Regions from separate parts of the Staphylococcus muscae genome, predicted to be linked through region 1. Evidence: riboswitches for the same ligand, from Rfam matches in the RefSeq annotation. Region 1 holds a riboswitch; the other holds the start of a gene.
What was found. A riboswitch is a leader RNA that binds a small molecule or an ion and turns the genes downstream of it on or off. The one in region 1 is predicted to bind FMN.
Positions count from the first base shown of each region.

Region 2: linked by a shared signal. The riboswitch ahead of ribD (bifunctional diaminohydroxyphosphoribosylaminopyrimidine deaminase/5-amino-6-(5-phosphoribosylamino)uracil reductase RibD) and the one ahead of C7J88_RS02540 (ECF transporter S component) in region 1 are both predicted to bind FMN.

Region 1 covers NZ_CP027848.1:514,618-530,836, reverse strand. Annotated here, with positions in the region: gene C7J88_RS02555 (RecQ family ATP-dependent DNA helicase) at 1-764, opposite strand, end outside; gene C7J88_RS02550 (helix-turn-helix domain-containing protein) at 757-1,578, opposite strand; gene C7J88_RS02545 (ferredoxin) at 1,810-2,058, shown strand; gene C7J88_RS02540 (ECF transporter S component) at 2,157-2,708, opposite strand; FMN riboswitch at 2,778-2,911, opposite strand; gene C7J88_RS02535 (ATP-binding protein) at 3,067-4,812, opposite strand; gene C7J88_RS02530 (response regulator) at 4,796-5,521, opposite strand; gene C7J88_RS02525 (pseudouridine synthase) at 5,746-6,486, opposite strand; gene scpB (SMC-Scp complex subunit ScpB) at 6,483-7,031, opposite strand; gene C7J88_RS02515 (segregation and condensation protein A) at 7,015-7,749, opposite strand; gene C7J88_RS02510 (DUF309 domain-containing protein) at 7,844-8,368, shown strand; gene xerD (site-specific tyrosine recombinase XerD) at 8,429-9,316, opposite strand; gene fur (ferric iron uptake transcriptional regulator) at 9,343-9,801, opposite strand; gene C7J88_RS02495 (NUDIX domain-containing protein) at 9,898-10,440, opposite strand; gene C7J88_RS02490 (aldo/keto reductase) at 10,517-11,425, shown strand; gene C7J88_RS02485 (SDR family NAD(P)-dependent oxidoreductase) at 11,506-12,273, opposite strand; gene proC (pyrroline-5-carboxylate reductase) at 12,353-13,174, shown strand; gene rnz (ribonuclease Z) at 13,222-14,139, opposite strand; gene zwf (glucose-6-phosphate dehydrogenase) at 14,294-15,778, shown strand; gene C7J88_RS02465 (AraC family transcriptional regulator) at 16,077-16,219, shown strand, end outside.
Region 2 covers NZ_CP027848.1:728,819-745,037, forward strand. Annotated here, with positions in the region: gene mnmL (tRNA modification radical SAM protein MnmL/YtqA) at 1-439, shown strand, start outside; gene mnmM (tRNA 5-(aminomethyl)-2-thiouridylate-methyltransferase MnmM) at 436-996, shown strand; gene C7J88_RS03480 (ISL3 family transposase) at 1,192-2,502, shown strand; gene C7J88_RS03485 (transcriptional regulator, SarA/Rot family) at 2,848-3,255, opposite strand; gene C7J88_RS03490 (hypothetical protein) at 3,581-3,952, opposite strand; gene C7J88_RS03495 (L-lactate dehydrogenase) at 4,102-5,052, opposite strand; gene C7J88_RS03500 (alpha/beta fold hydrolase) at 5,299-6,123, opposite strand; gene C7J88_RS03505 (proline dehydrogenase family protein) at 6,460-7,443, shown strand; gene ribH (6,7-dimethyl-8-ribityllumazine synthase) at 7,499-7,960, opposite strand; gene ribA (GTP cyclohydrolase II) at 7,976-9,157, opposite strand; gene C7J88_RS03520 (riboflavin synthase) at 9,187-9,816, opposite strand; gene ribD (bifunctional diaminohydroxyphosphoribosylaminopyrimidine deaminase/5-amino-6-(5-phosphoribosylamino)uracil reductase RibD) at 9,821-10,867, opposite strand; FMN riboswitch at 11,048-11,189, opposite strand; gene C7J88_RS03530 (FAD/NAD(P)-binding protein) at 11,414-12,901, opposite strand; gene sagB (peptidoglycan release complex glucosaminidase SagB) at 13,319-14,182, opposite strand; gene C7J88_RS03540 (hypothetical protein) at 14,384-14,605, opposite strand; gene C7J88_RS03545 (sigma-70 family RNA polymerase sigma factor) at 14,802-15,269, shown strand; gene C7J88_RS03550 (competence protein ComK) at 15,281-15,721, shown strand; gene C7J88_RS03555 (hypothetical protein) at 15,718-16,167, opposite strand.

The DNA of each region.
Region 1 (16,219 bases):
TGGTAAATACCTGTAAGATAACCTGAAGCATAGATTTGTTCTGCGATATCCAAACATACTTTTTTAGATGAAACATATATAATCGTCGGTCCGGAAGTATTGATAGTTTCTAAAATCCAGTCGATTTTGTCTTGATAAGATGTCATTTGCTTCACCGATAAAGAAATATTCGGGCGATCCATATCGGATTGTAATAATGTAAAAGATTGTTTTGTAACAAATTCGATATCTGACTTTAAATGGCTTGTTGCGGTAGCTGTTAATCCTAATATAGGGACATGTTGATATGAGTCTGTGACATGATTAATCAGCGCGTAATGCGGTCGAAAGTCAAATCCCCATTCTGATAAGCAGTGAACTTCATCAAGGACGATAAGTCCCAATGGCATGTTTTTAAAGCGATTTAGATGATGCGGCTGTAAAATGAATTCTGGACTTACAAATATAAACAGTGCGCTGTCAAGCTGTTGAAATGCCAGTTGGCGTTCACTATGTGACATACCAGAGTGAATGGAAACTACACGTCGTTCGCCATACATTTTCATCTGCATTACTTGATCATCCATCAGTGAAATAAGTGGAGATATGATAAGTGTAGGTTGTTGTTTAATGTATGTAGGCAACTGATAGCATAAGCTTTTTCCACTTCCAGTTGGTAAGATACCTAAAGTGTTTTTCCCATCTAGAACGCTTTGAATCAATGCTTCTTGCCCCTGTCTGAATTGTGAGAAGCCAAAATAGTACTGTAACGCTGTTTTAAGCATGTAATACCCCTTTCGAAAAACCAATAATTGCCAACTTAATTTCAAAATAACTAAGATATTCAAAATTCTCTTTATAAAATCGGAGTTTTTGAAAAGGTTGTTGTGCATAAAATGCTAAAAAACTTTGAAAGTCTTGCGTTAAATAATCATAATAATTCTTTAAATGATGTCGCATAAAAAGATCTAAGATATGATCATGGATCGTATTTTCAGTGAGTTGTGTTTGCTGTGCGACTTCAGGAACAGACAGCCCATGAAGTAATAGAGACTTCGTTCGAAATAACGTGTAACTAAGTTGGTCAGATGCCAGACATTGATGCAATATCGGATACGCTTCCTTTTCAGAAAGTAACTGGTAAATCGTCAACAAATCTATGTAATGTGTGATGAATAAACGATCATCATCTATTTGATGAAGCTGTCCAACTTGCTTCATTGTATACATTGTTTCATCATAACCTGTTAAAAAATAATGTGCGATACTTCCTTTGTGTTCAGCATTCAATGTTTTGAACAGCGTGAATATTTCTCGTTTTACATGTCCATTAAGCTGTTTGTTTTGAATCATCGTATAAATATTGCGAACTCGCTGGTGAATTTCAGTATGAGATGTTAATGGTGCAAACTTCATATTGTCATGTTGTGCATGAGACAATGTTTGGATCAGAAGTTGCAATGTAGCAAATGAATGTTGTAACATAAAATATGTTACGGATGATGATGTAGGTAGCGTCACCTCTTCGTTTGTAGATGCTGCTACAATTGTTTCAAAATCATCAAATGATAAGTTAGGGGCACACCCATAAAAGCTCATTACATTTAGAGATGTCGCATCAAAAAAGGTTTGATGCGTCTTTTTACCTGTGATAATATTATATATGCTTTTTTTATTTTTGTTGGGACTTGCATGTTGATATATATAAGCAATGATTGATCTCATGTTGATCACCTCAATAATAAAACGTATATATTGAAAATTTAAGAAATCCAAACTACAATGAAATTATAATGTTAGTCTGGCACTTTGAAAAGGGAGGCGAAAAATTTGGCTAAGTATACGATTGTTGATATGGATACTTGTATCGCATGTGGTGCTTGTGGTGCAGCTGCCCCGGATATCTATGACTATGACGATGAAGGAATCGCTTATGTTATTTTAGATGATAACCAAGGCACAACGCCTGTACCGGAAGAACTGTATGAAGATTTAGAGGACGCTTTTGAAGGCTGCCCTACTGACTCTATCAAAGTTGAAGAAGAAACTTTTGATGGCGATGCATTAAAATTCGAATAATATAATTTATGCGTATTGTACACTACATTGCGCTAAATTTAAATAGATAAGCAAACAAAAAAACGGTGTCATTGCGCACCGTTTTTTGTTTGCTTATTTTATATTTTAAGGACATGCTTCAGTCTTTTATATAGCAAGATAAATAACAATGAAACGACGAATCCTTTTATAATATTAAACGGTATTATACCCGCTGTGATAATTATTTTTAAATTTGTCGCAATGTCTGCCAAATTCATAATCATGCCATATAAAGGTAAGAGTACAAAGTAATTCATAATACTCAGTACAACTGTCATAACTAATGTACCTGCTGCCAGACCTATTAGCATGCTGCGTGTAGATGGCTTATAGCGATGAATACCATATGCAGTGAGTAGTAAACTACTACCAGCAATAAAGTTCGCAACCGGGCCGACTGGATCAGCAAGATAGAAAAAGAAGTTCAGTAAGTTTTTAATGAATTCTACGAGTATTCCCGCAATCGGTCCTAATGTAAATGTTGCAAGTAATGCTGGAACATCACTAAAATCAAGTGTTAAATAAGGGGGTAAAAATGGTAATGGAAATTTGATAAACATCAGAATCACCGAAATACCACTTAAAATACCGACAATAATCAATTGTCGTGTTTGTTTCGTCTGTTGCATGATATAAATGTCTCCTTTTCTGACTTTCATCTTTCACGAATAGGAGGCATTTGCGCAACACAAAGAAACCTCCATCTTCTCCCATCCAGACTGTTACTGTCGGCTCTAGAATTGCACTAGATCAGCCATAAATAAAAAATTTATGGGTCGCAGGCTTAAAAATTACTGCCGGTAGGGAATTACACCCAACCCCGAAGATGAAATAATCAATAATTTTATTTATCATCAGTTTAACGAATCACATCAATAAATACAATATAGTTGTTTGGCTAAGTCGTCACTAAAAAAGTAGCAAGTGTCAAAAAACTCTCTTCTTACCGTTATTTATACAGTCGATAAGAAGAGAGGTCTATTTTAGCTATGCATTTGTATACTTAGGAAGTTTAATTGTAAAGGTTGTCCCCTTACCTACTTCACTTGATACATTGATTTTACCGTGATGTGCTTCGATAATCATTCTCGTAATAAAGAGACCAAGACCTGTTCCTTCTTTCCCTCTTTTACGTGCAGCATCTACTTTATAGAAACGTTCAAACACCCTTTCCAAGTGTTCAGGAGATATACCTACACCTGTATCTTTGACAGTTAAAATTTGATGTGTGGTCGTTTCTTCAGCTTGTATTGAAATTAAATCTCCCGGTCTTGTATAACGAGATGCATTATCGACAAGATTCGTCAGTACTTGTTCCATACGATCGAAATCATAATCCCATTGATCGTCCATTATGCCATCTGTTTGGAAGTCTAATGTCAATGCAAGTTCATTCGCTTGTTGACGATATTTTGTTGCCATTTTTTGAATCAATTCCGACATCGGACGTGCTTCTTTTGTGATATTAATACCGTCTGCATCAATCTTTGCGACATCCAGCAGCTCATTAACTAATCGACTTAAACGTTTTGTTTCATCTAAAACAATGAGTAAAAATTCATGAATGTCTTCAGGTTCTGTCACGATCCCGTCTACAATGGATTCAGTATAACCTTGTAACAGTGAAATCGGTGTGCGAAGTTCATGAGAAACGCTCGCAATAAAATCTTTCTTCATTTGCTCCATATGATGTTCTCGTGTCATATCTCTAATAATAACAACAAGACCACTTTCTTTATTCGATTGAATTTGATCAATATAACTCATGACAACAGCGTAATGTTTTTGATTAATTTCATATTCACGATATTCTGTTTTTTGGCTTTCAAAGGTATCATTTATTTGCGTATCAAATAATATTTTGTGATCTAAATTCATATCGAGCATCATTTTATGTGCCAAATGATTCGATAAGATAATATGACGTTTATGATTAATCCCTAAAACTCCTTGTGCCATAGAATTAATCAATGTGTCTCTAATATTTTTAGAGCTAGTAATGTCATCAATATGATTTTGGATATTGTGACTCATCTGATTAAATGCACTCGCAAGTTCACCAATCTCATCTTTTGTTTGGACATGGACTTGTTTGTCATATCGTCCCTTTGCTACCTCCAGTGCTTGTTCCTTAAATTGACGCAATGGATTTGTAATGCGAGACGACAAGAAGAATGCGAAAATAGTCGAAATAATTAAGAAGATGACTGCAGTAATTAAAATAATAATTGCTATCACGTTATTCGTATCAGAAATACTTCTCAAATCCTCATATATATAGATGACAGACTTATGACCATCACGATCTAATGTTGGATAGCCAAGCAGTAAATATGATTTCTTCTGTCCATCAAGCTTGATTGTTACATGTTTTATAACCTTTTTATGTGTGAGTTTTACATTATTGAGATCATCATCATTCTTAATAAACTTTAGCATCGCCTTTTTTTCGGGATGCTTCGATATGGCATTGTTTTTTTCTGGTAAGATGATGACACCTTTACTACCTTCTAACAACATCTCACTATGATTAATCGCCATTTGACGATTCTCACTCTTTTCTATGATGGCACTAATACTTTCAGCGTTATTGTATAAAGATTGTTCTGTATTTTGCGTGAAATAATATTGAATAAATGTAATCAGTGCTGCACTTAATAAAATTAAAACTGTCGTTACTATTAATATAATAGTTAACCACAGTTTTATTACGACGCTATTTAGACGTTTCATCCGATTGTGAAACCTCAAATTTATAACCTACGCCCCAAACAGTTTGAATCATAGATGCAGCTTCTGTTGAAACACGATTTAATTTTTCACGCAAACGCTTAACATGTGTATCGACAGTACGTAAATCACCATAAAATTCGTAGTGCCAAACTTCTTTCAATAACTGTTCTCGATCAAACACTTTATTCGGTGTTTTTGCAAGGAAAATCAACAACTCATATTCCTTTGGTGTAAGGTTCACAGGTGTGCCATCTGCTAATACCTTATGTGCATCATTATCAATTGTTAGATGCTCAAACTCAATCATATCACGAGCGTGTGGTTCGTTTTGCTCTGCAGTTGCAGATTGCGTACGACGAAGTAGTGCTTTAAGACGCAGAACGACTTCACGTGGAGAGAATGGTTTGACAATGTAGTCATCTGCTCCAGACTCAAACCCTTCCACACGATTGTTCTCTTCACCTTTTGCTGTCAACATAATGATTGGCGTATCTTTTGTTTCACGAAGACGAGTTGCGACTTCTAGGCCATCCATTTCTGGCAACATTAAGTCTAACAAGATACACGCATAATCATATTTTGTTGCTAGTTCAAAGGCTTCACGACCATCGCTTGCCTCAGCTACTTCATATCCTTCTCTCTCAAGAAATAGCCTTAATAACTTTCTGATACGGTCTTCATCATCAACGACTAATATTTCCTTAGTCACAAGACATACCTCCCACTTATGTTGAATTTAAACTGAATTCAATGCCTATTATATCATATTGTGATTGACACTTGATAATAAAATTATGAGTCTATACGCTTTTAAAAATATCAATTATCAATCTTGCATACAAATAAATCGATGTCATCTTCTGTTTATAAAAAAGAGCATCTCTCATACTACAATTGTAGTATGAGAGATGCTGAATAATAGTTAATAATATCTTATTGCGCACTACTTTGTGCGAGTTGACGTAGCGTTTTTACTTCGTGTGGAGAAAGGACGCGCCCCTCACCTGCACCTAGTCCTTTTAATGTCAATGGGCCGAATGTTATGCGAGAAAGTTTGTTCACTTTAAAGCCAAAATGCTCAAACATACGACGGACCTGACGATTACGCCCTTCTGTTATAGTAATCTCAACGAGCGATGTATTCTTCTCTTTGTTTTGTTTTTTTACTTTAACTTGTGCAGGTTGTGTTTTACCATCCTCTAACACAATGCCCTTTTCAAGCTCCTTCACTTGTTCTCGCAAAATATATCCTTCGATCTTTGCGATATATGTTTTAGGGATTTTATATTTTGGATGTGTCATCAAATTTGTAAACTCCCCATCATTGGTTAAGAGTAATAAGCCTGATGTGTCATAATCAAGGCGTCCAACAGGATAGATGCGTGTTTCTAAATCATCGAAATAATCCGTGACGACTTTGCGACCTCGATCGTCAGACACACTTGTGATGACTTGTGTTGGTTTATAGAATAAAATATACAACTTATCTTCTAGTTCTAATGGTACGCCTTCAACAGATACTTCATCTGATGGACGGACCTTTGTTCCTAATTCTGTGACTGTTTTGCCATTCACTTGTACTTTACCTTCTTGTATTAAGGTCTCAGCTTTACGGCGTGACGTGTAGCCACTATTTGCGATGCGTTTTTGTAAACGTTCTAACTCTTTACTCATATGTTGTTTTGTCCTTTCTGGTTAACAAGATTACTAAAAAATGATTCAATTTCTTCGGTTTCTTCGTCAGTTGTTGGTAAGTCATCGAGATGATTCAAGCCAAAAACATTTAAAAACAAATCAGTTGTGTATAATTGCTGCCCTCTCACATCGGGTTGTTGTTTCGGTTCGACCAAACCTTTGGCTATGAGTGTTTTCACAGGACCATCAGAAGCAATACCACGTATCAATTCAATGTCACTTCGTGTGACTGGTTGGTTATATGCAATAATCGCCAATACTTCCATCGAAGCTTGAGACAACTTTGTGGACACTTTATTCAAAATGAGTGATTCAATATAAGGTTCCATTTCTTTTTCTGTTGTCAGTACATACGTATTGCCATATTTTTGAACTGTGAGACCAGGCAATGATAATGATGCCATTGCTTCTGCTAAAGTTGCTTCATCAATGTTTAATGAACTGATTAGTTGTTCCGCTTCAATACCATCTTCTCCAACTGTATAGAGCAAAGCAGTAATTGCCGCATTAAGATTGTGTGCCATAATTGACTCCTTTTGTGATTTCAATATTGTGAAATGCTTCAATTTGTTGAAGTTGTATCATGCCTGTTTTTGCCATTTCTAGCAACGCTAAAAAATATGTGACAACGTGTTCTATGGACTCATTAAATGTAAATAGATCAAAAAAAGTAACGGTTTCTCGTTGATCGAGTTGATGATAGATGCGATCTGTGGATTGTTGAATCGTAAATGTTTCTTTTTGTATATCAACACTTTTTGGTTTTTTGAGTGCAATACGGTGCTTCATTTTTTGATAAGCAACGATTAATTTTGTTAAATCAATGTGTGTTCCTTCTGGTATTCGTTCAGTCAACTCATATTTTGAAAGATCCGTAGCGGTTTTCGTATAGTAATGACTGCGTGCTTCTCTCTTGTCATTTAACATCTCGGCATATTCTTTATAATTTTGATATTCTAACAACTTACCTACTAACGCTTCACGTGGGTCTTCATCAACCAGTTCATCAGCTGAATGATCTGGGAGTAACAGTTGACTTTTAATCATGAGCAGTTCAGAAGCCATTACTAAATATTCACTTGCAACGTTAATATCTAATTGTTTCATCGCATGAACATACTGCATATATTGTTCAGTCAATGCATTCATCGGGATATCATAAATATCAATTTCAAATTGTTGAATTAAATGGAGCAATAAATCCAAAGGCCCATTAAAGGCGTCTAATTTTACTTCATACATGTTAAAGCCTCTCTAATTTTGCATGTTAAGTGCATCTTACCAAAAATTATTATAGCATGTTTATGAGTGAGAATAAATTTTTGGAGTGATTGCTGTGCAAGACGCACTATTAACATTTTATTATCAGTTTCATACAAAGCAACATTATTTTTTATGTCATGACATTTTGGAAGATGCATGGAAACAACAAAATCACTATACAAAAGACGACTTTGTTGTCGGTTTGATTTTATTTGCGACTGCGTCTTATCATTATCGACGTTGTAACTTAAAAGGTGCGTTGCGTACTTTCAAAAAGTCTATAAAAATTATCAATCAATATGCGGATGAAAGTATTGCGTCATATGGTTTACAACCGAATGCATTTCGGAAACAAATACAACAATTATGTACCGACATTGAGCAAGAAAAGTGCTTTAGACCGATTGAATTGCCATTGTTAAAAGAGATGGAGCAATCTATAAAGAGCACTTACAACGATTATGTGGTAAATACGACCATTGTTGACACACCAGACATTATGCATTATCACCGACTTCGAGATCGAACACCTGTGATTGATGCGCGTGAGAAAGCATTAAGATTACGTCGTATGCATGGAAACAACAAGAAAGACTAGTAAACGAAAAGTGCCGTCGCAAACTTTTGTTTACTAGTCTTTGAGTATAATAGCGTCATTCTATGCTCTTGGATGATATGATTGATATATTTTACGAATCTGAGTACTGGAGACGTGTGTATATAGTTGTGTCGTTGAAATGTCAGAATGTCCAAGCATTTCTTGGACAGCACGTAAATCAGCTCCGTTCTCCAACAGATGTGTTGCAAAGGAATGACGTAATGTATGCGGTGTTAAGCGTTTCGATAAACCAGCTTTAACACCTGCTTGTTTGATCATTTTCCAGACACCTTGTCTAGATAAAGGTTTACCGTGTAGATTGAGAAACAACACATCTGTGACCGTCTTTTTGAGTAGTTGAGGGCGTACTTCTTCGAGATAGTGTGTCAAATATTGAATGACGGTTTCCCCGAGCGGGATAATCCGTTCCTTATTCCCTTTACCAAACACTTTCACAAAGCCCATGACTAAGTTGATATCTTGTATTTCAACGAAAATTAATTCGGATACACGCATACCTGTGGCGTAAAGTAACTCGAGCATGGTACGGTTGCGATAATCATTCGCTTTACTTAAATCGAATGAAGATAATAGTTTGTCGACTTCATCGACAGATAACACATCCGGCAATTTCCGTTCATATTTCGGTGTCGTAATCAGTACAGTCGGATCTTGAGAAGTATAACGTTCACGTAATGCGAATTGATGAAAGCTTCTTATGGTAGAAGTGAAACGTGCAATTGACTTAGCCGAATGGCCTTCATCATGGCGTACAGCAAAGCATTGTTGTATTATATCTCGTGTTACAAAATCTAGTTGCCCCACTTTTTGTGAGTTTAAAAATTCGATATATTGGTTTAAGTCACGCCGATATGCAGCAATTGTATTTGCAGATAAGCCCTTTTCAAGTTGTATAAATCTTAAATATTCATCTCGGACTTCTTCCATGCTATGACCTCGATTCTCGTAGTTTCCTAAGCGTCTGCCCCTTTACCAGCTTGTTGGCATGTCTTACAAATGCCGTGAAAAGTTAATCGGTGGTCTAAAATTTTAAATTCAAATTCATTTTCCACTCGCTCTTCAACTTGCGGTAAAAGGTCCTCGTCAATTTCATCCACACGACCGCATTCCATACAAACGAGATGATGATGGAAGTGTTTAGAACCTTCTTTGCGCAGGTCAAAACGAGAAACACCGTCACCGAAGCTTACTTTGTCGACAACTTTAATATCTGCTAATAATTCTAAAGTTCGATAAACAGTCGCAAGTCCAATTTCTGGGGCTTTTTCTTTTACTTTCAAATATACATCTTCTGCACTGAGGTGGTCTGCCTCATTCTCGATAAGGACACGTACGGTTGCTTCACGTTGGGGTGTTAACTTATACGATGATTGCTGCAATTGCTGCTTCACGCGATTAAGTCGTTCTTCCACGGCAGCTTCACTCCTCTACTGATAATTAAAATTAGTATTGTTTATATGACTATAAAATACCAGTAAATGAGAAAAAAAGCAATCATTTCTTCTGTTTTATTTAGAATGATTATAAACTAATAATGCATGCTGAAAGGCGATTAAAGTCTTCGCATCATTGATTTCACGGTTTTTCACTGCATTTTCTATATCTGATAATGAATAAAGTATTGGTTCAACAAATTCATCTTCGTCTAAGTTCATTTCCCCTTTTTCAATATCATCTGTAAAGTAGATGGAAATTAATTCATTTGAAAAACCTGGTGTACCATATACGTCACCAATATGTTGCAGTGAACGTGCACGATATCCTGTCTCTTCTTCCAGTTCGCGCATAGCTGCAGATACGCGATCTTCACCAGGTTCTAACTTTCCTGCAGGTATTTCTACAAGTGTATGTTCCAATGGTTTACGGAATTGCTTAACGAGTATTACTTTCCCTTCAGGTGTAACTGCACATACCGCAACGGCACCATTATGCTTCACTACTTCACGTAAAGCTGTTTCCCCATTTGGCAATGAAACAAGATGCTTTTCCACATCAATAATCCGCCCTTGATATATGGATTCCTTTTCAATTGTCTTTTCTTCAAAATTCATAAATGCCACTCCTTTTATTTTGCGTAAACTCTTTGATATGATAATACATATAAAGTTTATCGGAAGGAGAATCATCATGCAAAAAAATATATTGAAAAGTGGTCTTGCCTTATCCGAATTAGGTTTAGGTTGTATGAGTCTCGGAACGAATGAAAAACAAGCTCAAGAAATCATAGAAACAGCACTCGAATCAGGTATTACCTACTTTGATACAGCAGACATTTATGATAAAGGTGAAAATGAAAAAATTGTTGGAAATATTTTAAGTCAGTATCAACAAAGAGATGATATTGTGATTGGCACGAAAGTTGGTAACCAACTGAAACCCAATGGTGATATGGTATGGAATCCTTCAAAGAAACATATTAAAGAGAACATTAAACAATCATTGCAACGTCTTGGGTTAGAACATCTAGACTTATATATGTTACACGGTGGTACGATTGAAGATCCACTCGATGAGACAATCAGTGCGTTTGAAGAACTCAAAAAAGAAGGTTTGGTAAAAGGGTATGGTCTTTCTTCTATTCGTCCTAATGTTATTCGATATTATTTAGCAAACAGTGATATCGAAGTACTGATGTCGCAGTTCAACCTAATAGATAACCGTCCTGAAATGCTGATGGATGAAGTGCATGAAAAAGGTGTAAAAGTGTTGGCACGTGGCCCTGTGTTTAAAGGATTATTTACACAAAATTATAACAAGGCACTTACTCAAAAATTTAACGATGGCATTTTTGAGTATGATGCTGATACACTTGCAAAAACGGTGTCTCAACTACACGACTTAGAACCTGAATTAACAGCACTTACATTTAGTTATTTGAAGTCATTTGATGCATTAGGTTCTATCATTGTTGGTGCAAGCTCATCTGAACAATTACGCCAAAATGTTGCGCAGTATGACAAAACAATCGATCCAGCAATCGTTAAGAAAGCAAGAGCCATTGTTAAAGACTTAAACTATACACATCACTTAAAATAATAAATAAAGGTTAAAAGCCAGAAATGTTGTTGGAATCTTTCGTATTGAAAGATAGCCCACTTACACATTTCTGGCTTTTTTTATTGCTTCTTGCTCATAAAGAATGGTTTGGCTGCTTTTTCAATAGTTCTAGGTGCCAATGAATAAAGTCTGAGCATCATGGACATCCACTTTGGTGCACGTAGTTCTTGATGCCCTTTGTTCATTGCCACAATAATATCTTTTGCCACTTGTTCTGGCTTTAACATAAATAAAGCTGTTTTACGCTTGAATGTTCCTGATGGGTCTGAATGATCATGGAATGGTGTTTTCACAGGACCTAATATCACGTTTAATACGTGATAAGATGGTTCTTCTATACGTAAGGCGTTTAAAATTTGAATTAAAGCTGCTTTACTCGCCCCATAATGTGCCGCATAGGGCTGTGTCGCCAGTCCAGACATACTGCTGAGTGCAACAATTTGCGGATTTGTTACTAAGAATGGTTTGATCACATTGAGTAATACCGCAAAATGAATCACATTTAAACGATATGTTTTTAACAATTCCTCCGTTGTATGTGATGCCAATGATTTAAAGTAACCGAGACCGGCACTATGTATAAATCCATCAAATGATACATTTAGTTTTTGAAAATCTGATGATAAATTTTCAATTGCTGTTGTGTCGTTTAAATCACATACGATAAAGCTTATATTTGGGAAACTTTTAGTTGGAAATAATTGTGTTGCTTTCTCTTCATCTCTAATTAATAAAGTGAGTCTTGCACCATGATAATGTAATTGCTTTACGAGTTCATAACCAATACCACTTGTAGCCCCTGTTACCAAAAAGTGTTTATGATCCATATGTTGATACTCCTTTTTGTCCAAAATCTTATTTATGTTAGTATAAAATATAGAAAAGAGATGAGGAAGTGAAAAGAAAATGAAAATTGTATTTTATGGGGCAGGCAATATGGCACACGCTATCTTCACAGGTATTATTAACTCTAAAGTATTACCAGCAGAAAATATATATTTAACAAATCGTTCAAACGAAGCGGCGCTACAACAATATCAGTCCGAATTAGGAATTCAATATAGCTATGATGATGCGGAGTTATTGAAAGATGCGGATTATGTATTTCTCGGTTCAAAACCACATGATTTTAATGAACTTGCAGAACGCATGCATGCACATGTCGATTCAAAGAATAAGTTTATTTCAATCATGGCAGGGTTACCGATTTCATATATCCGAGAAGCACTCGATGTGTCTAACCCAATTGCGCGTATTATGCCAAATACGAATGCACATGTTGGTCATTCTGTCACAGGATTAAGCTTTTCAAGAAACTTTGGACCGAAGTCTAAAGATGAAGTATTAGAAGTCATCAATGCATTCGGTTCGGCAATTGAAGTGAAGGAAGATCACCTTCATCAAGTGACAGCGATTACAGGAAGCGGTCCGGCATTTTTGTATCATGTTTTTGAAAAATATGTCGATGCAGGTACAAAGTTAGGCCTTGATAAATCACAAGTTGAAGAATCAATTCGTGAACTAATTATCGGAACGAGTAAAATGATTGAACGTTCAGACCTTAGTATGGAACAATTACGAAAAAACATTACATCTAAAGGTGGTACGACACAAGCAGGTTTGAATGCATTATCCAACTACGATATTGAAGGGATTTTTGAAGATTGTTTAAATGCAGCGGTTGAGCGTAGCGTTGAACTTTCGGAACAAGAAGAAAATGAGTCATAAAAACAAGACGGTAAAATGAACGCAAATCATTTTACCGTCTTGTTTTTTTAGAATTGATATGCATCGAAATCGTGTACGAATTGAAAAGAAGCGGTATGAGAAGCTTTTAATTGCTGGTCGATTGCTTTGACATCTTCTTTTGTATAACGATTGCTCAGATGTGTCAATAAGGCATGTTTCACGTTATTACGTGTGATTAATTCGAGCACATCATCAATATGACTATGATGATAATCATTGGCGAGTTGCTTATCACCTTCGATGTATGTCGCTTCGTGAACGATAACATCTGCATTTTGAGCTAATATGCATTCATTGTCACATGGTTTTGTATCACCAAAAACTGCAACAATTGGACCTAATTTGTCGGGTGCTTTAAATTGATGCGCATCATATGTAACACCTTCAAATTCAAAAGTATCATATTTTTTTACTTGTTGATATTGCGGTCCCGGTTCCATACCAATTGCTTTCAATTTAGCTACATCTAATGTGCCCGGTGTACTTGGTGCTTGTATACGATAACCAAAACAAGGTACACCGTGATTGAGCATACGAGCTTGTACTTCAAATTGGTCAATGGTTAAGTCGAGTTGTTGGTCAATCTCGATGATATGTAAAGGATAATTGAGATGTACATGAGTGAAAGTTAAGCTTGCTTCGATATAAGCTTTTATACCTTTAGGGCCGATGATTGTTAGTGGTTTCCCTTCCCCACCTTGAAATGAACGGCTAGTCAAGACCCCTGGTAATCCATAAACATGATCACCGTGCATATGGGTAATGAAGATATGGCTTACCTTTCCTAACTTAATCGAATGATGTAGAATTTGATGTTGTGTCGCCTCTCCAACATCAAATAGCCAAATATCTGTTGCGTAAGGCTCTAGTTTCAGTGCGATAGATTGAGTATGTCTCTCTTTAGTTGGTAACCCTGCGCTTGTTCCGAAAAAAATGATTTCCATTTTTACGCCTCCTTAGCGTTATCCTATCATAGATTATAGTTGAACCGTGCTTAAAAATATAGCATGATATAATAAAGCAGAATATATGACCCATGCGGTGCTCATGTTTTATAATGAGAACGTATCACACTACGAAGAATTGAGGTTTTGAATCTTGAATAAGACACATAATCATATTCCTGCGCTTATTACAATCTTTGGCGCTACTGGTGATTTAAGCCACCGTAAACTATTTCCATCGTTATTTCATTTATTTCAACAAGATAATCTAGACGATAGAATTGCGATTGTCGGAATTGGTCGCCGTGATTTAACAGTTGATGATTTTAGAGCACAAGTCAAAGCATCAATTCAAGCACATGTTCATGACACTAAGCATTTAGACCAATTTATGCAGCATGTTTTTTATCAAAGATTAGATGTCAATAATGAAAAAAGTTATGAGGAATTGTTGGCTTTGAGTAATGACTTAGACCGACAATTTTCACTTGATGGAAATCGATTGTTTTATTTAGCGATGGCACCACAATTTTTTGGTGTTGTCACAGATTATTTGAAATCATCTGGTTTAACAAAAACATCTGGCTTCAAACGCTTAGTGATTGAAAAACCATTTGGTACAGATTTAAAATCTGCAGAAGCACTCAATAAACAGATTAGACGTTCATTTAAAGAAAAAGAGATTTTCCGTATCGACCATTATCTCGGAAAAGATATGGTTCAAAATATTGAAGTTTTACGCTTCAGCAATGCGATGTTTGAACCGTTATGGAATAATAAATACATCTCTAATATTCAAGTAACCTCATCAGAAGTATTAGGTGTTGAAGATCGAGGTGGTTACTATGAATCTAGTGGTGCGTTAAAAGATATGGTTCAAAACCACATGTTACAAATGGTTGCACTTCTTGCGATGGAACCCCCTATTAGCTTGCATAGTGATGACATTCGTTCCGAAAAAGTTAAAGTGTTGAAGTCTTTGAACATTCTTGAGCCTGAAGAAGTCCGTCATAATTTTGTTCGTGGCCAATATGATGCGGGTGAAATTGATGGAGAAGCAGTAGTGGGTTATAGAGATGAAGACAAAGTAGCCGAAGACTCTGTGACACCTACCTTTGTTGCAGGTAAAGTAATGATTAATAACTTCAGATGGGCAGGTGTCCCTTTCTATATTCGCACGGGTAAACGAATGAAACGCAAATGTATTCAAGTCGTCGTTGAATTTAAAGAAGTACCAATGAACCTTTACTATGATAAAGATCAACATTTAGACTCTAATCTTCTAGTCATTAACATTCAACCGAACGAAGGTGTGTCAATTCATTTAAATGGTAAAAAATATGTACAAGGTATCGAAACAGAACCGGTTCAACTATCATATTCAATGAGTGCACAAGACAAAATGAATACAGTAGATGCTTATGAGAACTTGTTGTATGATTGCTTAAAAGGTGATGCAACAAACTTTACGCACTGGGAAGAATTAAAGTCAACATGGAAATTTGTTGATGCAATTCAAGAGGCATGGAACAAATTTGAACCAGAATTTCCAAATTATGCATCTGGTACTAACGGTCCATTAGACAGTCACTTACTCTTGAGCCGAGATGGTTTTAAATGGTGGGAAGATATTCAATAATAGAATTGTTTTTCTATGCACTAATTATAAAATGGGCTAAGTTACATAATTATCCGTGTAACTTAGTCTTTTTTGATTTATAATAACTTATATAGGAATGAGACATCCATGAATAGTACAGACCTTTGAATGAAGCACAGTCATAATGGGTCAATAAGATGTTTTTCAACACCACTTTTCTCTTTTCTGCATATGACTACTCAAATGCTTTTCAAATTATTTTTAATGCCATTTATGCACATAATTTTTAATATGATAATATAAGAACAATGTAAATTTTATTTAAGGAGTGACCATTTTGGACGTTATCAAACATGTACAACAAGCCATTGTATATATTGAAGATCACCTATTAGAATCATTTGATTTTCAAACATTAAGTGATTACGTTGGGATTTCTCCTTATCATTTGGAACAATCTTTTACAATGATTGTAGGTGT
Region 2 (16,219 bases), 210 kb from region 1:
TATGGACGTCTATTATGAAGGTGTTGCAAAATTACGTAAGCATGGCATACGTGTGTGCAGTCATATCATTAACGGTTTACCAGGTGAAGATTACGATATGATGATGGAGACGGCAAAAGCAGTCGCAGATATGGACGTGCAAGGTATTAAAATTCACTTGCTACACTTACTTAAAGGGACGCCGATGGTGAAGCAATATGATAAAGGTTTACTGCAATTTATGACTAAGGAAGAATATATCAACTTAGTATGTGATCAACTAGAAATATTGCCCCCTAAAATGATTGTACATCGCATTACTGGTGATGGCCCTATCGACTTGATGGTTGGACCGATGTGGAGTGTAAACAAATGGGAAGTACTCAATGATATCGATGCAGAACTTGAACGTCGTGGCACAGTACAAGGTGCTCGATATGCAACAGAGGTATTAAAATGATTGTACAACGCATCTTACCATTTGCAAAAGACTTAATATCATCACATATTCACCCAACTAGTACTGTCATTGATGCGACATGTGGTAACGGGCATGATACAGTTTTTCTTGCGCAATCTGTACCCGATGGTCATGTGTATGGCTGTGATATACAATCATCTGCCATTGCTTCGACAAAAGATAAAATATTGAGATTTGAAAATGTATCACTGTTCCAAACAGGTCATGAAAACATTATCAATCAGATAACACCTGAACACCTAGCACAACTTGATGCCGCTATTTTTAACTTAGGTTATTTGCCTAAAGGTGACAAATCGATAGTAACACAGCCCGAAACAACGATATTAGCGATTGAAAACATTTTTAAACATTTACGAGAAGAAGGCATTATTGTCATCGTGATATATCCAGGTCATCCAGAAGGAAAATATGAAAGCGAACAACTCTATCAGTTTTTTAAAAACTTTGATCAACAGCAAGCTCATATTTTACAATACGGATTTTTGAACCAACAAAACAACCCTCCCTATGTTGTAGCTATCGAAAAAAGATAAAAAACCGGCGAGATACCTTATGAATATCTCGCCGGTTTTTTATTTTTATAGGGTCTTAATCTTTTGTGGTGGGATGGCATGAAATGCTATCCCGCCTTTTTTATGTTTTAAATCATTTGGATACAAAAAAAGCGCTCACGCCTCTATAATTTTAAGTGACTAAACAAAAAAATAAAGAGGAGACATGATGCGCCTATGTGTAATGATATATTAAAACTACTAAAAATAAAAGATGAAAATATTCAAGTTCTTAAGGTGGAAGAAGATGTAGAAGTGCGTGGTCGGCTTTCTACGGTTGTTTATGGAACACTTTCTTATACACCCAAAGCTTGTATGAAGTGTGGTTGTGTCAATGATGGGCAAATCCATAAGCATGGTAAACGCGTTTCGCGTTTAACACTATTAAAATCTCAAGAATCCAATGTTTATCTTAATTTAGCGAAAGAACGCTTTAAGTGTCTACATTGTTTAAAGACTTTTACGGCTCAAACAAACATTGTTGATAGTAACTGCTTTATTACCAACCGTGTGAAATTAGCGATTCAGGATAAACTCACACGTGTACAGTGTGAGATAGATATCGCTCATGATTGTAGTGTTTCACCGAGTACAGTTAAAAGATGTATTCATCAACTCTCACAATCATTAATAGTCAAACCTTCATCTGGATTGCCAAAACATATCTCCATAGATGAGTTTAAAAGCGTTAAGAACGTGACAACAGCGATGAGTTTTTTGTTTATAGATAATGAAACGAATCAGATTATTGATATCTTAGAAGATAGACGTATTCATAAACTCAAAGAGTACTTCTATCGCTTTGATCGACGTGAACGATTAGCTGTTAAAACTGTAACTGCTGATATGTATGAACCATACATCAACTTCATTCATGAAGTATTTCCAAATGCGATTTTGATCTTTGATCGCTTTCACATTGTTCAGCACCTTAATCGTGAATTAAATAAGCAACGTATTTCTGTAATGAATGCTTATCGCTATCGATCATCAACAGATTACACGAAAATGAAAAAGCACTGGAAACTCTTTCTTTCTGACAGGCAGGATATTAATAGTTATGAATACTTTTGGTCGAAGTCTTTCAAAACGTACACAACATCAAGAGATGTTTTAACATATCTACTAAGTCTTGATCAGCAGCTCTATGACACTTATATGTTAGTTCATCAACTTCGTGAAGCATTGAAACAATGTGACTGGTTACGTTTCAAAGAAACTTTAATGGGTGTCGAAAAGAAGCATGTATCACGTGGTGTTTGGCGTATCATTCGATTCTATAAGAAATACGAGTATGTCCTTTACTCAACAATCAAGTACCCGAAGTTTAACAATGGAGCGATTGAAGGTATCAATAATAAAATTAAGCTTATTAAACGTGTATCATATGGCTATCGCAACTTTAATAACTTTAAAGCGAGAATACTCATCATTTTTAAGCTGTATCAACGTTCTAAAAAGCAAGAGCTATTAAGCTGTGTTGCATAAAGATTACCTCGTAACTTAACATGTCACAAACGCTCATATAACTGTATGGTGTAAAATCATTTCTAATACGAGACGCCTAAGGCAACAAGCCGAACTGAAAATCCATTTTGGCTTCACTTATTCAATAAAGCCAAAATTAGTTGAAGTGAGGCGCCTTGGCAAGTGAGTATTAAAGAAATGATAGTACTCAAAAAGCGTACAATTAATGAATAACTGTACGCTTAAATGAATGTAGTGATTACTACGTGTTATGATTAAGTTAAATATAAAATTAGTTACTTTTAATTATCTGCCCACCACAAAAGATGGACATCCTTTTTATATCTACTTAAAATTTTAATCGAATCACACATGTGCCATCTGCATAATTTGATTAAAATTTTGGCTCATCGACTTTTGATGATTTTTAATTTCTGAGACAATGAGAGAAAGCAGTTCTCTCTTTTTCTCTTGCATGTCTTCATTAGAATAAATCATGACTGTACGCTCATCATTTTCAGGTCGTTCTTTATGAATCCATCTTTGATTCACTAAGTGATTATAAGTTCTTGAGCGCTTATAAGATTTGATTGGAACAAAATAATCCATCTCTTTCAATGTCATATCGCCCTTTTCCCATATCGTCAGCAATATTAACAACTCTTCTTTTGTCAGCTCATATTTTTCTGCAATCGTTGTGAAAACAGATTCAATTTCAGATTGTAATGAAAATAATGCTTGTATACCACTTTTTTCTGCTTTATGGTCCTTCATGAAATACGCTCCCATCTCGTAAAAATAATCATCACTTACTATTTACCCAAGAAAACACCATTAAAACCAAAATTAACTTGTACACTGTAAAAAAATAATTTTTAATGACTATCGAATGATGTAAGTTGTTAAAATAATATTAAATTAACTTCAAATCTATTTTGAATGATGCGACTGAGATAATATTTAAAATGGTTATCATACTGTCTAGTCGTATATGAAAAAGAACAAAGCTATTATTAAGAAAAAAGGCACAAACATTTCAGTTTGTACCCCAAAAAGTGCTTTATAGTATTATGTTTTATTTGTAAACCCAATGATTAATTTAATAAATTCGATCTTCAAGTTCAAGCGTATCAATATAGTTAACTCTATTTTGCGACTTATTTAATCTAATATTTTTGCCAACATATTCTGAGTTATTAATAATATCACCAGTGAAATAATATCTACCATTGTGAATTCTTTGTAGTCCTGTTAAATTAGCTTCCAAAACAATTCGATCATTATAAACAACAAATATACGATCAATTTGAAATACTCTGCTAGGATTCAAAGACCAAAAACCACGAGCTGCCTCATAAATTTGTTCATCAGATAAATCAGGACTGTAACCTATATAGTTTCTCCCTAGTTCATCAGTCTCTTCGAAATAGCGTCTATCTTGAATTTGAATTACTAAAGTTTCATTCTTCATTTTATGACCTCCTCTTTAATTTAAATAAAGTATATCATATACTTTTATAAAAGTAAAGGGTTTGTTTTCATAAAGTTAAAATTATACTTTCGGTTTTTCAAAATAAAAAAGCTAGGAAGAATCTCCCAGCTTTTTGTACTATTCGAATGTTAGAATAAATGACTAATTGAGTCTTGCATGTCTTTAAGGATTTTAGAAGATTTTTCAAATTTTGCTTGTTCATCTTCATTTAATGGTGTTTCGATGATACGAACTGCACCATCTCCATTCACTACTGTCGGCACACCAGTGTATACACCATCAACACCGTATTCACCTTCTAAATAACTAGATACAGTTAATACAGCGTTTTGGTTGCGTAAGATTGCTTTAGAGATGTGCATTAATCCCATTGCAACACCGTAGTATGTTGCACCTTTTGCTTTGATAATATCGTAAGCGGCATCACGTGTATTCACATAGATGTCTTCAATAAGATGTTCTTTTTCAGGATCATTTTTTAATAAATCATATAATGGTTGGCCTGCAATTGTTGCGCTTGACCATACTGGTACTTCTGAGTCACCATGCTCACCGATAATATTTGCATGTACACTTGTTGGTGCAACATCAAATACTTCACTTAATAAGTGTTTGAAACGTGCTGTATCTAAGATTGTACCTGAACCAATGACTTTGTGTTTTGGTAAACCTGAGTATTTTAAAGTGACATATGTTAAAACGTCTACTGGATTTGCTGCAACTAAGAAGATACCGTCAAAACCGCTTTCCATAATAGGTGTGATGATACCTTTGTAGATTTTAGCATTTTTTTCAACTAAGTCTAAACGTGTTTCTCCAACTTTTTGAGGTGCACCTGCACAGATAACGATTAAGTCTGCATCGCCACAGTCTGAATATTGTCCAGCTTTTACTTTAACAGGTGACATTGCATAAGGCGCACCATGATTTAAGTCAAGTACATCACCTAATACTTTATCTTCGTTAATGTCGATGATAACTAATTCGTCTGCTACACCTTGACTCACCATTGTATATGCGTAACTTGCACCTACTGCACCGTTACCTACTAATACTACTTTATTACCGTTTTTCGCCATGAAGTTTCTCTCCAATCTATCTATTTAAAAGTATTGTTCTCAACGTAATGTGAAGCATTTCACATTTATAATTTAACACGCTTTTTATTTAACTTCAAGTAGAAACAATTTTTATAGAATTAAATTAAAATTTCGTGTCACTTAATTGTTGGAATTAGTGAGTAATTACAATAATAGATTGTGTTTTTTACTTTATTTTTTGGCGTTTTAATTCCATGCATTTCCGCTAAGCTTTTGTTTGAAATACTAAGTCAATGAATTTTCATCTTCTACTAAGAAACCAACTGTAAAAACATGGTTATTCAAGAAGCTTAAAATGTAACGCATAACAGCTTCTCTCTGTGGCTCATTGTGAACTTCATGCGCAAGACCGTGCCAAGCTTTAAAGTATAATTCATCATGATCAATGACTGATACAAGTTGTTGCGTAACATCCACGTCTGTCACACGATCTTCTGTTCCATACATCAAACAGAGTGGGACTGACTTCATATTTTGAATATTGTCTGTTGTCTCTTTCATATGTTTAAGCACTTCTTGATACCAGTGGTAACTTACTTTTTTTAACATTAATGCATCATTTAATGTATCTTCTTGAACTTCTTTATTAGATGTTAAGTCTTCTACTTCAAATCCTAAATCAAATTTTGCTGACTTTGACACATCACCGATATGAGAGGATAAAATATTTTTACGTGTGTGCGCATTATTTTGAAACGCTAAAAGCGGCGCAATTAAGACAAGCCCTTCAATACCTAAATCGACCTTCTCGAGTAAATTCATTGATATTAACCCTCCGAGTCCAACACCAATCATAAATATTGGAAGATGATATCCTTCTGCAATTTTTAACCACTCTAAAACAGACTCGTGGTAAAGTTCAAAACTTTCGACTTGTCCTTTGTTCATTCTTGAAGTTTGACCTTGACCGGGTAAATCCCCCATGATGACGTGATATCCATTCCGTCTTAAATGTGTGATGACATAGGCATATCTTCCTGTATGTTCTAAAATATTATGAACAATGACGACGACACCCTTTGCTTCACTTACTGTTTCCCATTTCCACATAATATACCTAACCTTCCTTGCTTAACGCTTTACATGTTATTATATCCTGACAAACTATATAAATGCTAATATTTATCATAAGCTTTTAGAGAAATCTTCCCTTTAAAATACTGTAAATCAGTATCGTAAAAAACAATTTAGCGTATCACAACAATCTATAATATGAAGCAATTAATAATTGTTAATGCGCTAATTCACCCCCACAACCTAATTCACTCCGATTATTACGTTTTATATAATTTATTGTAAAGATTCAATATAAAAACGTTTTCATCACATTATTGTTCGTGATACACTATTGTTAATTCGTAAAACAAAGTTATGGGAGGAATAAAAATGGGTTTATTTAAAGATTTTTTCATCGCATTATCTAATAATGCCTTTCTTAATGAATCAGCTAAAAAAATAGGTCCTTCATTAGGTGCCAACAAAGTGGTAGCTGGTAACACGATAGAGGATGTGGTGAAGACCATTCGCAGACTTAATGACAAAAACATTGCAGCAACAGTTGATAATTTAGGTGAATTTGTAAACGCAAAACAAGAAGCAATCGCTGCAAAAGATGATATTTTAAAAATTATGTCAGCGATTCATTCAAATGGCCTAGATGCACACGTCTCAATTAAGTTAAGTCAATTAGGTGCAGAGTTCGACCAGCAACTTGCTTACGACAATGCATATGAAATTGTAAAACAAGCGGCTGAATATGATCAAATGCACATTAACTTTGATACGGAAAAATATGATAGCTTATCAGATATTACACATACACTTGATCAATTAAAATCAGAATTTTCAAATGTAGGAACAGTTATTCAAGCATATCTTTTCAAAGCAGACGAGCTTATCGACAAGTATCCAGACTTACGCTTGCGCTTAGTAAAAGGTGCATACAAAGAATCTTCACATATCGCTTACCAAACACGTGAAGAAATTGATGACAATTATATTCGTTTAATTGAAAAACGACTATTAAATGCGAAAAACTTTACTTCAATTGCAACTCATGACCACAATGTCATTAATCATGTGAAGGCATTTGTTGAAGCAAATCAAATTGACAAATCAAAATTTGAATTCCAAATGCTGTATGGATTCCGATCTGAACTTGCAGAATCTATTGCAAAAGAAGGCTATAACTTTACAATTTATGTCCCATACGGTGATGATTGGTTCGGTTACTTTATGAGACGTTTAGCTGAGCGTCCACAGAACTTGGCGCTTGCCTTTAAGGAATTCGTTAAACCAAAGCCGCTCTTTATTGTAGGGACACTTGGCTTATCGGCATTATTGTTGGGAAGATGCAATAAAAAGAAATGATAAAGCATATCCCCTTGAAGTTTTGATAACTTCAAGGGGATTTTTTAAGGTTTCACTATCCAATTGTTTTTAATAAATTTGCCATTTCAATTGCACCTACTGCAACTTCCGCACCTTTATTGCCCGCTTTCGTACCTGCACGTTCAATCGCTTGTTCAATGTTCTCAGTCGTTAGCACACCGAAAATCACTGGAATACCCGTATCATCACTTGCTTTTGCAATGCCTTTCGCCGCTTCATTACATACATAATCATAGTGTGTTGTTGCTCCACGAATCACACATCCTAATGTGATAACCGCATCATATTTACCTGATTGTGCCATTTTCTTAGCAACGATTGGTAATTCGAATGCTCCTGGTACGTATGCAACATCGATTTCATTTTCATCAACTTGATGACGTTTCAATGCGTCTAATGCACCATCCAATAAGCGACCTGTAATAAAATCATTAAAACGGCTTACGACAATCCCAATTTTTAATCCTTTACCTACTAATTGACCTTCAAAGTTCATTTTTTATTCCTCCAATTATATTAAATGTCTCATTTGAGTTTTTTTAACTTGCATATAATCATGGTTATGTTCATTCGTTTCTGTTATAACAGGGATACGATTTGACATTGTAATCCCATAATGTGCTAATCCTTCAAATTTTTCTGGATTATTCGTCATCAGATTCACGGATGAAATACCAAAATATTTTAAAATCTGTGCTGCATTGTCATAATCACGCATATCTGGTGCAAAGCCGAGTGCTTCATTCGCCGAAACAGTATCATGACCTTGTTCAATCAATTCATATGCTTTCAACTTATTCATCAGTCCAATACCACGACCTTCTTGCGGTAAATAAAGAACCATTCCACCATGTTCATGAATATATGACATCGCAAACTCTAATTGTTCACCACAATCACATCGTGCACTGTGGAAAATATCACCCGTTGCACATGCAGAATGGATACGGACATTCATCTCATCATGAATATCACCATTAACGACAGCAATCAATTCTGAACCGTCAATTTTTGATGTAAAGCCATACATATCAAACGTTCCGTAACGTGTTGGCAATTGAACTTTTGCTTCTTTTTCAATAAGTACCTGTGTTGTTTTAATATAAGTGACTAAATCTTCAATAGTAATCATATACAAACCGTGTGTTTCTTTGAAAATTTGTAAGTCGTCACCTCTTGCCATTGTGCCATCTTCATTCATAATTTCACAGATGACGCCTGCTGGTTTTGCACCTGTTAATTTTGCGAGCTCAACAGCAGCTTCAGTGTGTCCACGGCGTCCTAACACACCTTGTTCATGTGCAATGAGTGGGAAAACATGACCTGGTCGATTAAATGTTGCCGCTGATGATTGATTGGCAATCAATGCACGTGCTGTCTGCGTACGTTCAAATGCACTAATCCCCGTTGTAGAATCAACATGATCAATGCTAACCGTAAACGCAGTAGAATGTGGATCTGTATTATTTTTTACCATTGCATCAATTCCCACCTGCTCTGCAATCGTTCGATCGATTGGGCAACAGATAAGTCCACGTCCATAGCGTGCCATAAAATTGATAGTATCATCATGCATCCATTCCGTAATGGCAAGTAAATCGCCTTCATTCTCTCTATCCTGATCATCACAAACAATGATTGATTCACCATTTTTTAAAGCAATTAATGCGTCTTCTATTTTATCAAAATGCATAATAAACCCTCCTTGAATACTATACGATCCTAAAAACCTGCTTGTAATAAACGATCCAAAGATACACCATCATTCTGTCGCGTAATATTTTCTACATATTTGAATAGCATATCTGTTTCTAAATGAACAGGATCTCCTTGTCGTTTCGTCGATAAAATCGTAGCTTTACGTGTTTCAGGAATTAAGTGAATATCAAAACTTGTTGCTTCTTTTTTGAAAACTGTTAAACTGACACCGTCCACAGCGATCGATCCTTGTGGAATCATTTGTTTTAGGATATGGTGGGGTGCTTTGATTGTATAGATCCATTCATTTTGAGACTGCTTAATATTGAGAATGACACCTTTATCATCGACATGTCCCTGCACAAAGTGTCCACCTAACCTTCCAGTGGCAAGTAGTGCACGTTCCAGATTGACGGGTTGACCGCTAGACAGTTCTGCTAAGTATGTTTTGTTTTCCGTTCCCGTGATGACTTGTACCGTAAATGTAGATGTATCAAATCTCACAACCGTTAAACATGTGCCATTCACACTAATGGAGTCACCAATATTCATATCACTTAATATCTTTTCACATTGAATCGTTAATTCAGTCGTAGGGTTTTGTTTTTTTATTGATTGAATAGTGCCAACTTCTTCTACGATACCTGTAAACATGACATCACATCCTTTTCATTTGCAATTTGATGTCAGTATCTATCATTTCAGAGTGGACAATTTCAAAATTCGCAAGTTGGTCAAGTGGCGTTACACCATCTGTTTGAAAATATTGATATTTCCCTTGACCACCTATTATTTTCGGGGCTAAATAAAGGATGAAGGTTGAAATAAATTCTGAAGTTAAAAATTGTGAAGTTAGTTTTGGTCCAGCTTCTACAAGGATACGGCCAAAACCTTTTTTATATAAATCGTGTAAAATAGTTTTTACATCTGTTGATGGTAGATATACGACGTGTACATGGTCTAATGGCGACACGAATGACTCATTGTCAGTATATATGTAGACCGGCGCAAGTTGATCATGAAACATTGCTGCCTGCCAATCGATGTGCCCTGAATTTGTCATGACGATACGTGCAGGATGGCGTCCTTCAGGCAATCGTACAGTCAGACTTGGATCATCCGCTTCTAATGTACCATTACCTGTAATAATAGCATCGTGCATATGTCTCAATTGGAACACATCATCTTTGACAGCTTTTGACGTAATCCATTTACTTTGTTGATGATCGGTTGCCTGCTTACCATCTAAACTCGCACTTACCTTTACAGTCACGATTGGCACTTCAGTAGTTTTAGATGCAAAAAATGATGCATACAACTTATCTGCGCGCGGATGTGGTGTATATTGAACGTCAATGCCTTTCTCTGCCATCATCTCGTGTCCAGTTGCTGGAAGTGTGATATCTCTTGCAGCATAAACAACCTTTTGAATACCCGTTTCAATGATTTTTGCTGCACATGGCGGTGTCGCACCGTAATGTGAACAAGGTTCTAAAGAGACGTATATTGTTGCTCCTGCTACATTTTGAGCACCTGCCATATCAATGGCTTGAATCTCGGCATGTTTGTCACCTTTTTTAAGATGCGCACCCATCCCTATAATTCGGCCCTCTTTAACAATCACTGCGCCAACAGGTGGATTAACACCCGTTTGGCCTTCTACCATTTCAGCTAAACGAATCGCATGTTCTAAATAATATTTCATTGTCATCACCTCAAATCAATAAACAAAAAACCACTCGAAAAATTTTAAGATTCGAGTGGTCGGTTTTATACTTATACTGTATACCAAAATACAGCGATAAATTCAGTAAATTTGCCATCACTAAATAAGCAATAGTTTCGTGTTGTAAAAACACAAGCTATGCATGTCATGGTCTACTGATCATTCTTCCTCCCATCCAGACTTTTACTGTCGGCTCTAGATTCTCACTAGATCAGCCATAGAGTACAAATTCAATGTTCTCTACGGGTCGCAGGCTTAAATTACTGCCGGTTGGGATTTCCACCCAGCCCCGAAAGAATATCATTATGAAATTGTTTGAGATTCAAGATACGACACAGCAGTTGTTCGATAACAACAACTGTTCGACTTTAGCTTAACGCATTTTGACAATGTTGACAATTCATTTGCAATCAATATTTTGTTGGATTGTTTTACAATTTCATAAAAATTATAAAGAAACACCGACAAACAATAATATCTATTCAACGTTGATGTTTACGTATTTGATAAGTTCAAAAACTATAACTAATCTGCATCATATTCTTCTTCTAGTTGCGCATAGAGCTGTGTCACACTTTTAACAGCTTGCTGTACAATCATTGTGACACCATTGCGTTCAAAATTAACGCCATTTGTCATTTGGCCAAATGCACGTAAATTCGACAATGTTCCATAACGTGGACTGATGACTTCGTTACTTTCTGATACGATTTGAATGCCACCAATCGGATGTGCTTGAACAATTTGTTTATTCGCCATATTTAATAATAAACCATCTGACGCATCTAACTGGCTCAACTTTTTCTTAGGTCCAGTTGCATTTATGATCACATCCACTATCATAGCTTGGTGTTCTGTTTCAAACTGCAATTGGTACTGACCATTCACACGTGTTGCTTTCTCGAGTCCTGCGTAAACTCTTAATTTATTACTTTCAATCTCATCAATAATAAATTGTGCAGTATCTCTTGGCATCGGATTCATATTCTCTTTAAAATATTGGTAATAACGTTCGAGAAATAATTGCTGGTCATCATTCGTTAAACTATTCCAAATCCAGTTCATGTTGTCTTTAAGCTCCATTAGAAAGCTTTGTAATAACCCCAAAGATTCTGGATGTGCCAAATCATATTGCAAATCTTTTACAACATTTCCTGTTCTCCGATGGATCAAAGATTTAAACGGTATATTTAAAGCATCGCATTCCTTTCTGAACAATTCTTTCAATATATCTAAAGGAATATTCCCCATGTGATTTTGTTTTATGTCATCGAATATCTCTTTCGTCATATATTGCAGAGTTACAGTCACCATCTCACCACGTACACTTGGCAATTGCCCACCTCGACTTGCCAAAACAAGCGTTTGGTCGTGATGGTTTAATACATAACGAATTACATCCAAACTTGCCAATCCAGTTCCAATCACAGCCACTTTATCATGCGAACTGACTTCATCTAATGTGCGGTATGCTGGATATGGTTCATAGATATATTTCGGACTTCCCTTCAAGTGATAGGGATCATTATATGAGAATGTTCCAGTTGATAGAAAAACATAATCATAAATAGTACTACGTCCTTCATGTTCATCAGTCTGTACAATTATTTTTTTCACTGAAATTTCTTTCTCTTCTTCAACTACACCGATCTGTGTCACTTCATGTGGAATGACATGAATATTGTCATAACGCTTCACATATTGATCAAGATAACTTTTCATATAATGTCCAAATACATAACGCGGCAAATATTCAGCATCTCCATAATCAAAATCGTCTTGTGACGCATACCACTCCCGAAATTCTTTCATATTATCAAGGTTTAGAGACAACATATCGACTGGGACATTGATTAATAAATCTTCACTGTCATTTTGAAAAGGTTCTCCTTGTCCCATGTTCTTTCTATTGTCATAGATGTCTACTTCTAAATGCTCAAACATCTCGTGCTTTACAAGCTGTCTTAATATGCTGACACCAGCAGTTCCCATTCCAACTATTGCTACTTTCATCATAATCACCTTCATTATTTCATTTCATCATGTTATACCCTATTTCTTGTCAAATTGTGCATTATTAGATTAATAGTATTCCCCTCCCATTTTGATAGCCAGTTTCTCATGTTATACTTGAAAGAGATTTGAACAATATTAAAAACCGTATCATCCTATAATTACTATAAATACAAGTGACCGAAGTTATTTGAAGTGAAAATAAATTTCATCAAAATTATTCACTTCTAGTTACCTTTACTAAACAGGACAATGATGTCTTACGTCTATATATTATACAAAACATTAAAAACGGGGTGTTTTCATGTTAAAATTTTTATTTAAAGTTTTGATTTCAACAGCTATCTTATTTTTCACACTTGGACGTAAAAACAAAGCGCAATAAAGCTTCTATCGCTTTATTGCGCTTTGTTACTATTAATAATTATGACCGTCTTTATGTTTTGAATCATCTTTGTAGACATACCAATTGAAATACTTACCTTCTGTCTTCAAATCATTATAGAAGTCAGCAATAATGGTCGCATTACTCTTTGCCCAGTTAATATCTGTCGCATATTGATGTTCACCGGGATCTTTAGGATTCCATCTCATACTATACAAAGTATTTTGATCTTCGTGTGATAAGTAATGATCGTGGATAAATTTCGCTCCACCATCGATTGCTTTTTCAGGTGTATCCCATCCTTGTTTCTTCGCATATTCAGCACCTGTTTTAATTGGGTCTTCGTCCAATGCACCGACACCGTAGAAGTTATAATACTTCTTACCATCGATTTCTACACCATTCGATAACTCTGATACAACTGATCCTGTTTCTAATAATGCATGTGAAATCAAGTAAATCTCATTCACATGCTGTTTTTTGGCAGCTTTGATAAAGTCATCTGTATGGTTTAAAAGAGTCGGATGTTCATATAACATACGCTTGATTCTATTTTTATCAATGCCTTGATACTTAGATAAATCTAAAAATTGATATTTTTGACGTTTATCATCCATAAATACAGAACTATCCATTGCTTCTTTAATTTCTGCATCGGACGCATCACGCCAGTTCGTATTATCTTTATTTGAAACTTGTTGACTTGTATAATTGTTAATCTGTTTTTTTGCGGCTGCTTCCAATGTAACATCTAATGTTTCCACTGATTCGACTTGTTCAACTGGTTCAAAGAATATTTGATCTTTTATCATGTTGAAAAAAGTATAGGCTGCTAAAACAGTGATAACAAAGAAAACTACAATCGCTATGATTGAACTTTTGTTATGTTGTTTCATTGATACACCTCTTCAGAATGTACTGAGTAATAGTGACTACACACTCGAATACAAATTTTAACATTATCTTATATTTTTCACAATTCGAATGGGTGGTTGTCACATATTCATAAAAGAACAGTAATCTCTATGTAATTATTTCATAGCGCACTGCATCATCAAAACTTTGAATACATCATCTCTGATTCACATTCCAAAACTTTATAAAGGTCTCTGATAATCCATTAAAATGTAACTCATCGCTTGGGAACGACTTTTATAATAATACGGTGTTAAATCCACTGTCCCCTCAATCTCACCATCACGATACATCATTTCCCGTTGAATATTATTAATCATAATAAAGTCAGCGTTGTCACGAATCTTATCTAAATCTTCGTTGCGTGCAAAGAAATGTACCAAGTTGAAATGTTCATAATCCATTACAATTCCTCCATCTTATTCCCGTCATAAAAATATCGAAATCCGTAGAAATGCACCTTTTATTATAATTTTAAGCTTATTTATTGGTAATAATCAATGTTTAAATCATAAAATAACATATATGGACAGATGCAACAATTTTTCAGCTATGATAATAATCATTTGACCGGTCAAAAATTTCAAGGAGGTCATCAATTTGAACTTTGATGATATTTTTCAACGCTATCACAAATATATTCATTATTTGTTGCATTCCTATCATATACGCTATCATTACGACGACTATTTCCAACTTTTGTTAATACGGCTTTGGGAACTCCATTTATCTTTTGATACAACACGTGAATCGAGCCTTCATGCTTTTATTACCTATCGACTCAAATACTATCTTATTGATCTTTTGCGTAAACAAGATCGCCTTCCCAAATTAGAAAATATCGACACTGCAACTGAACCCGCATCGTACGAGAGTGATCTGCTCTTTTCAATTAAGCAATGGTCATTACAACTTCCATATGTGCATCGTCACTGGCTTTATCTCTATCTTCAAGGCTATACACAGTTAGAAATAGCATCCATTCTAAACCGCTCTCCCACATCTATCAAAAATTATAAAAAAGCGACCCTCAAAGCATTGCGCCATTCATATTTCAACGAATACTAGGAGGATACACTGTGCAAACATATTCAAATATTGCCTTTGAATCATTATTATTTATCAAGACATCTCATCAAATAGATCAACGTCTTGAGTTATACTTTTTGACGCATAAAACACACACAACATTAACATTATCTAAATTAATGAAGCATATTTTAAAGTCGCATCATAAACATAGTTACACACAAAAAGAACTGACACATCAACATCTCGGTATTCATCATCTCACACCGATATACATCTCACCACAGCTCATATTATGCCCTCTGCAATCACATCGTGCACCTATCCAATATATTATCAATATGTCTCACGTGATTGGTATGTCTTCTCAAAAGTCTGATACGATCATCGTATTCAAACAAAACCATCGAATTACAGTACCTTATCCATTAACTGTATGTTTAAAACAATGGAAAGCTGCACAAATTCTCTCACAAGTACCCGATATTTAGTTTACTTTATTGAACTTATAATCTACTAAACGCTTTGTAAAATAAGCATTGGCTATTTTCATCAATATAATGCCAAGAACCATCAATACTAAACCACCTACTAAAGCAGTGATCACAGTCCCAGTTGACAACGATACTTGAGGATGAATAAAGTAATTGACTGCATTTAAACTTAATAGCATACCTGTAATCAGAACGCCGAGCAAGAAAATATTTCCGATAAACAACCCTAACAGCGTTGTGTACAAATGTCCTGACCCCAGCACTCTTGATTTAAAAATATGTTCTTTCAAATAAAAACTGGCAAATCGGCCTGGTGTTTTAAATTTTTCTTGAATGCTTGCGATATGTTCATCTGTCAGTAATTCTGCTAACTTTGCCTTCTCTTTACGGTTTAAATACCACAATTGTTTTTCTACTTTATACTTAAATACCTTGTACTCCATCTTTAACTCCTTCTCTATCTGATATTAAACTCAATCATCACACAAAAAAATA